2 regions of the Vibrio harveyi genome follow, and region 2 is predicted to be linked to the other one. Evidence: predicted binding sites of a transcription regulator. Region 2 holds the regulator's gene; the other holds the start of a gene.
What was found. The regulator MetJ, encoded in region 2, represses methionine synthesis genes. The targets are predictions, from matches to a motif close to TTAGACNTNTANANGTCTAA.
Positions count from the first base shown of each region.

Region 1: the regulator MetJ is predicted to act here: its motif matches at 1,885-1,904, upstream of metE (5-methyltetrahydropteroyltriglutamate--homocysteine S-methyltransferase).

Region 1 is NZ_CP125875.1:845,396-848,818, forward strand. Features, by position in the region: gene QMY49_RS03910 (hypothetical protein) at 1-500, shown strand, start outside; gene QMY49_RS03915 (DUF4250 domain-containing protein) at 686-886, shown strand; gene metR (HTH-type transcriptional regulator MetR) at 909-1,820, opposite strand; gene metE (5-methyltetrahydropteroyltriglutamate--homocysteine S-methyltransferase) at 2,085-3,423, shown strand, end outside.
Region 2 is NZ_CP125875.1:3,419,813-3,423,235, forward strand. Features, by position in the region: gene QMY49_RS16205 (malic enzyme-like NAD(P)-binding protein) at 1-1,132, shown strand, start outside; gene metJ (met regulon transcriptional regulator MetJ) at 1,243-1,563, opposite strand; gene QMY49_RS16215 (O-succinylhomoserine (thiol)-lyase) at 1,793-2,953, shown strand; gene QMY49_RS16220 (bifunctional aspartate kinase/homoserine dehydrogenase II) at 2,971-3,423, shown strand, end outside.

The sequences.
Region 1 (3,423 bases), 900 kb from region 2:
TCGCGATTTTCTACTTCTACTCTCAAGTTCAAACTAAGAAGACACGTGAGAAAGGTCCGCTATGGGCGTTGCATCTAGCGAATGGCTTAGCGTTTGCGTATGTGAGTATCCAAGTATTCGAGCAAGCGCATTGGGCGGCTTCTGCGTCAATGGCTGTCATGATTTTCTTTTTGGGGGCAGTATTTGCTCAGTTGCTTCTCGTTATCGCGCGCAGTCGTTTGCAAGCTTTCCACCGCATTTTACCTGTGGCTGGTGTGGTATCGGGTATGTTGCTAGTCGTGCTGACCTTGTTTTCTGCATATCAACTTGATGAAGCAACACTGAACTCAGTCACACAGCATATCTTGGCGTCGCTAGCCATGTTGATCATAGCGATTGTGGTTTGGTGTTGGCACATCTTTACGCACAAAGCACCGAATAAGGCTCAGCTTGCTGCAGCGCTGCTGCTTGCTTTGGCATCCATGACAAGTCTCCAAGGTCTGTTTCTACTTGGCGCGTAAGCTGCTGGGTTATCCTTTCCCCATACAATTTCACAAATGAGCTCGGGATTTAGACCGAGCTCACTTTCAAATCATTCGATTAAGTCTACGCTTTAGTTATAGCCTCTATTTGTTTAGAGCGCGCCTAGACGCATGTGCTCAACAAAACCCTGAGGCTAAATACCTTGTCTTAGAGGAGTGTCGCTATGGACTTAAGCAATGTGAGTAACTGGGACAGCATTATTTTGCTGGGTATCGTCAATGAAAAGCTGCGCTTAGAATGCGACAGTTTCGAAGAGCTGGTTTCTATGTACGAGATGGATGTTGAATCGGTAGTGGGCAAGCTTGATATGCTCGGCTATCAATATGACCCACTTACCAATCAGTTCAAATCTTACGAACGCTAATCTTGTCTCTATATCTGAATCATTAAGCCATCTTGATGCCATCAAGGTGGCTTTTGCATTGTTGGCGTGCCGTGGCAAAGAATGCTTGTAGATAGCGCTTCTCCTTTTCTGAATTTCGTGTTGCGGCAAACAAACGACGCCATAACCCATTACCAAAAGGCTTACTGGTGATGAGCCCTTGGCGCGAAAACTCTGAAATCGCCCAATTAGGCAGTGCGGCAACACCTAATCCTGCTGACACCATTTGCACTAACATCAAAGTATTATCTGCTTGCTTCCACTTCGCAGGTTCAATCCCCGCTGGCTGCAAAAAGTGTTTCACGACATCTAATCTCTGTTTCTGAACCGGGTAGGAGAGCATGGTTTGATCGGCAAGATCTTCTGGTTCAATGATGTCTTTATTGGCAAGCGGATGGCTGGTGGACGTGATCAAACGCATTTCGAAATCAAACAGCGGCTCATAGTGTACTTCTGAGCGTGGTTGAATGTCAGATGTGATCACCAAGTCAAGCTCTCCGGCAAGCAACGCAGGGAGAGGTTCAAAACCAAAACCGGAAGAGAAGTCGAGCGTGACACTTGGCCAGGTAACTTGGTATTCCTTCAACGCAGGCATCAGCCATTGAAAGCAAGAATGGCACTCGATAGCCATATGTAAACGTCCATTGACATCTTCTTTCAAGCTCGCGAGTTCATTCTCTGCTCGGGCGAGTTTGGGTAAAACGTCATCGGCAAGACGAAGTAATATTTCACCTTCGGATGTGAACTTCACTGGGCGTGTTTTACGCAAAAACAACTGAGCACCGATGCGAGATTCAAGATCTTTGATTTGGTGAGAAAGAGCGGATTGCGTCAGGTGCAGTGCTGTCGCTGTGGCCGTGAGTGACCCTGTGTCTCGTAACGAGGTCAGAGTGCGTAAGTGTTTCAACTCTATCATGAATCCCATTCATCCTTGTATTTCTACCATGAGCTTTATTAACTTACCGATAAAAATTGGATATGTAAACGTCTAGACGTCTATTTGTTTTGGGAGATTACGAGTGAGCGCTCTCATTATGAATTTTCCTAATAAACAAGTTGAATAATTGGATGTTGTTCAATTAGCCCCTCAGAGAGATAGTTTTAGCCATCCAGACATCTTGGTGAAATTTAATCTCGATGTACTGACTCAAACATCAGACACTGAAAAAGGAATACGGACATGACAACGACAACGCATATTCTTGGATACCCACGCATTGGCGAAAAGCGCGAGCTGAAGTTTGCACAGGAGAAATACTGGCGAGGAGAAATTGAACAAACTGAGCTTAAACAAGTAGGGGCGACACTTCGTGAAAAGAACTGGGCTACTCAAGCTGAAGCAGGATTGAGCTTCGCGACGGCTGGCGATTTTGCTTGGTATGATCATGTATTGACCACCACTCTGTTGCTAGGGCACACACCAAAGCGCCACGCTAATGGCTTTCCGGATTTAGACACACTATTCAAAGTCGGGCGTGGGCAATCTCAAGCGGGTTGCGATTGTTCTGGGGCGGCTGCGTCTGATATGACCAAGTGGTTTAATACCAACTATCACTACATTGTGCCGGAGTTCAGCAAAGACGATTGTTTTGAAGTCAGTTGGCCTCAATTGTTCGAAGAGGTGAACGATGCCATAAAACTGGGTCATAATGTGAAACCCGTTTTGTTGGGACCATTGAGCTACCTGTATTTAGGAAAAGAAATCGAAGAAGATTTTGATCGCCTCACCTTATTGCCAAGATTGCTAACCGCTTATCAAGCGATTCTGTCCAAATTAGCAAATCAAGGCGTCGAATGGGTCCAAATCGATGAGCCGATTCTTTCTCTGGAGCTTGAAGAGAAGTGGGGCGACGCATTCAAATTGGCATATCAAGTCATTCGTAGCGATGTCAAAGTTCTACTTACTACCTATTTTGATTCGGTGAGTGACACGTTAGATAAGATTGTCGAATTGCCAGTTGATGGCCTTCATATCGATTTATCCGCGTCGCCTGAGCAGCTTGATGAGGTGGTGGAAAAACTGCCACAAGGTTGGGTACTTTCTGCGGGTGTGGTGAATGGTCGTAATGTATGGCGCTCTGACTTGAGTGCGCAGCGTGAACGTTTGCAACCCGTTAAGGATAAACTTGGTGACAATCTATGGGTAGCCAGCTCTTGCTCACTGTTACACAGCCCTGTGGATTTGGATCTTGAGCCAGCGCTCAGTGATGAAGTTAAAAGTTGGTTTGCGTTTGCCAAACAAAAAGTCACGGAAGTTGCGTTACTTGGTCGTGCGCTCGATGGTGACCACAACGCGATATTGGCGTGTGATACATATAGCCAACCAATTAAAGATCGCAAAACGGCTGCTCATGTCAACAAGCCACATGTGCAAGCCCGCTTGAATAGCATCTCAGCATCCTTAACTGAGCGCAGCGCACCCTATGCAGAGCGAGCTGCGCATCAAGCGGAAGTGTTAGGGTTACCTCTACTACCAACGACGACGATTGGTTCCTTCCCTCAAACCAGTGAGATTCGTG
Region 2 (3,423 bases):
CAGCCCTGGTGTTGCAGAGCCTGTACGCGAAATCGCACAAAATGCTGACAATGTGTACAAATACACGGCGAAAGGCAACATGGTTGCGGTTATCTCTAACGGCACGGCTATTCTTGGTCTTGGTAACCTTGGTCCGCTAGCTTCTAAACCAGTAATGGAAGGTAAAGCGCTGTTGTTCAAACGCTTTGCTGGTCTAGATTCAATTGATATCGAAGTGAAACACCGCACGATCGACGAATTTGTCGACACAGTAGCAAACATTGCAGATACTTTCGGTGGTATTAACCTAGAAGATATCAAAGCGCCTGATTGTTTTGAGATTGAAAAGCGCCTTATCGAACGCTGTGATGTACCTGTATTCCACGATGACCAACACGGCACTGCAATCGTAACGGCTGCGGGTATGCTGAACGCAATTGAGCTGCAAGGTAAGAAGCTAGAAGAATCAACCATCGTTTGTCTTGGTGCTGGTGCTGCGGCAGTGGCATGTATGGAGCTGTTGATCAAATGTGGCGCAATGCGTGAGAAGATCTACATGCTGGATCGTAAAGGGGTGATCCATACACGTCGTGACGACCTAAACGAATACAAACAGTTATTCGCAAACAACACAGATAAGCGTACGCTGGAAGACGTGATTGAAGGTGCGGATCTGTTCTTGGGTGTATCAGGTCCAAATTTACTACCTGCAGAAGCATTGAAGCTGATGGCAGATAAGCCTGTTGTGTTCGCATGTTCAAACCCAGATCCAGAAATCAAACCAGAATTGGCTCATGAAGTGCGTGATGACTTGATCATGGGCACTGGTCGTAGCGACTACCCGAACCAAGTAAACAACGTTCTGTGTTTCCCATTCATCTTCCGTGGTGCATTGGATGTTCGTGCGAGTGAAATTAATGATGAAATGAAGCTTGCGGCAGTCGATGCGATTCGTGAATTGGCAAAAGAGCCAGTACCAGAAGCTGTATTGAAGGCAGCTGGCGTAGACAAGCTAGAGTTTGGCTCTGATTACATCATTCCAAAACCAATGGATCCACGTCTACTACCACGCGTAGCAAAAGCGGTTGCTCAAGCTGCGGTTGATTCAGGTGTAGCGCGTATTGAGATGCCAGAAAACTACATGGCGGAGTAAGCCAAAGTCATTTCTGACAGCAAAGAAAAGGGACGCGATGGCGTCCCTTTTTAGTTTGGTCTGAAACTGTCCCCGGTGCAGCCTCATCGTGTTGACGAATTTGTAAGCAATTATTCTTCGTCAAACGCTTCGAATTCGATGCCCATTGCCGTCATCAGCGCTTTTGCTTCTGTAGGAATATCATCTGGGCGGTCTTTACGAAGGTCTTCATCAGTTGGCAGTGGTTGCCCTGTGTAAGCATGTAGGAATGCTTCACATAGTAGCTCACTGTTAGTCGCATGGCGTAAGTTATTGATCTGGCGGCGAGTTCGCTCATCAGTCAGCACTTTTAAAACTTTTAGCGGGATAGAGACGGTAATCTTTTTTACTTGTTCGCTTTTTTTACCGTGCTCAGCATACGGGCTAATGTATTCGCCATTCCAGTCAGCCATTGCGCACCTTCATTAATGTAATAAGTTAGAAAAATAAATATAGGTGCTGATTTTAGCTGCATTTACCGCCATAAGCAAAGACATATGGACGTCTAGAAGTGTTGACGTCTTATTTTTAGACAAGTAAAGTGAGGTTAATAGTTAGGGAAGAGTGTTAATCAATTGAGCAATACAAGCTAGATATAGCGCATTCCCATTTAGATGTCACCACCCGTGAAAGGATACACCCATGAGCACCCGTAAGCCTGCGACCATTGCTGTACGCACTGGTATCGAGTCAGACAGTCAATATCACGCTGTTGTACCACCAATCTACCTTTCTACTAACTACGGCTTCCCCGCGTTTGGTGAAGTTCCACAATACGACTACACACGTTCTGGTAACCCAAACCGAGGCTTGTTAGAAAAAGCATTGTACGAACTTGAGTCAGGTAAAGGAGCGGTTGTCACTAACTGCGGCACATCGGCACTAAACCTTTGGGTATCGGCGTTTCTTGGACCTGATGACTTAATTGTTGCACCGCATGATTGCTACGGCGGTACGTATCGTCTGTTCAATACTCGCGCCAACAAAGGCGACTTTAAAGTGCAGTTTGTTGACCAGTCGGATCAGCAAGCGTTGGCTGCGGCGATTGCGAAAAAGCCAAAGCTTATCTTGTTAGAAACTCCGTCAAACCCACTCGTACGCGTTGTTGATATTGCGGCTGTGTGTGAGAAGGCAAAACAAGTTGGCGCTTTAGTCGCAGTGGACAATACCTTTTTGACACCTGTGTACCAAAAGCCTTTGGAGCTTGGTGCGGATTTTGTTATCCACTCAACAACGAAATACATTAATGGTCACTCTGACGTGATTGGTGGTGTGGTGATCACTAAGAGCGAAGAGCATGCTGAAGAGTTAGCATGGTGGGGTAACTGCATTGGTGCAACGGGTACGCCATTCGACAGTTACATGACGCTTCGAGGAATTCGTACGCTGGGTGCGCGAATGCGAGTTCATGAAGAAAGCTCTCAGCAAGTGTTGGCGTATTTGCAAACGCAATCTTTGGTAGCGAAGATTTATCATCCAAGTTTGCCAGAGCATCCAGGCCATGACATCGCGAAGAAGCAACAATCGGGTTTTGGTTCTATGCTGAGCTTTGAGTTTGCTGGCTCATTTGAGCAGCTAAAAGTGTTTGTTAAAGAACTTGAACTCTTCTCTCTTGCTGAGTCGCTAGGTGGTGTAGAAAGCTTGATTTGTCACCCTGCGTCAATGACGCATCGTGCGATGGGTGAAGAAGCTCTGGCTGAAGCTGGTGTTTCTCAACAGTTACTGCGCTTATCTGTTGGCTTAGAAGATGCCCAAGATCTGATTGCTGATCTTGAGCAAGCATTTGCGAAAGCTACACAGTAATTGGGAGAGGTAAGGTCATGACTGTACAACGTCAGCTGCATAAATTTGGTGGTAGCAGCTTAGCGAACCCAGAATGTTACCAACGTGTGGTGGGTATTCTTAAAGAGTATTCAGCAGAAAATGATTTGGTGGTGGTATCGGCTGCAGGGAAAACCACTAACCGCTTGATCGAGTTTTTAGAAGGGCTGGATAAAGACGGTCGCATCGCACATGAAGCGCTACAAAACTTGCGACTGTTCCAGACAGAGTTAATTGAAGCTTTATTAGAAGGAGAAGCGCAAACGCAAGTGCTTGCTTCTCTTCAAGATGAATTCAGTACCTTAGCTGAGTTAACTGCGCCACTTACGGAAGCGCAAAAAGCAGCAGTGCTTGGGCATGGTGAAGTATGGTCGTCACGCTTACTGGCTGCACTGTTATCACAACAGGATCTTCCAGCGGTAGCGCAAGATTCTCGCGCCTTTTTACGCGCA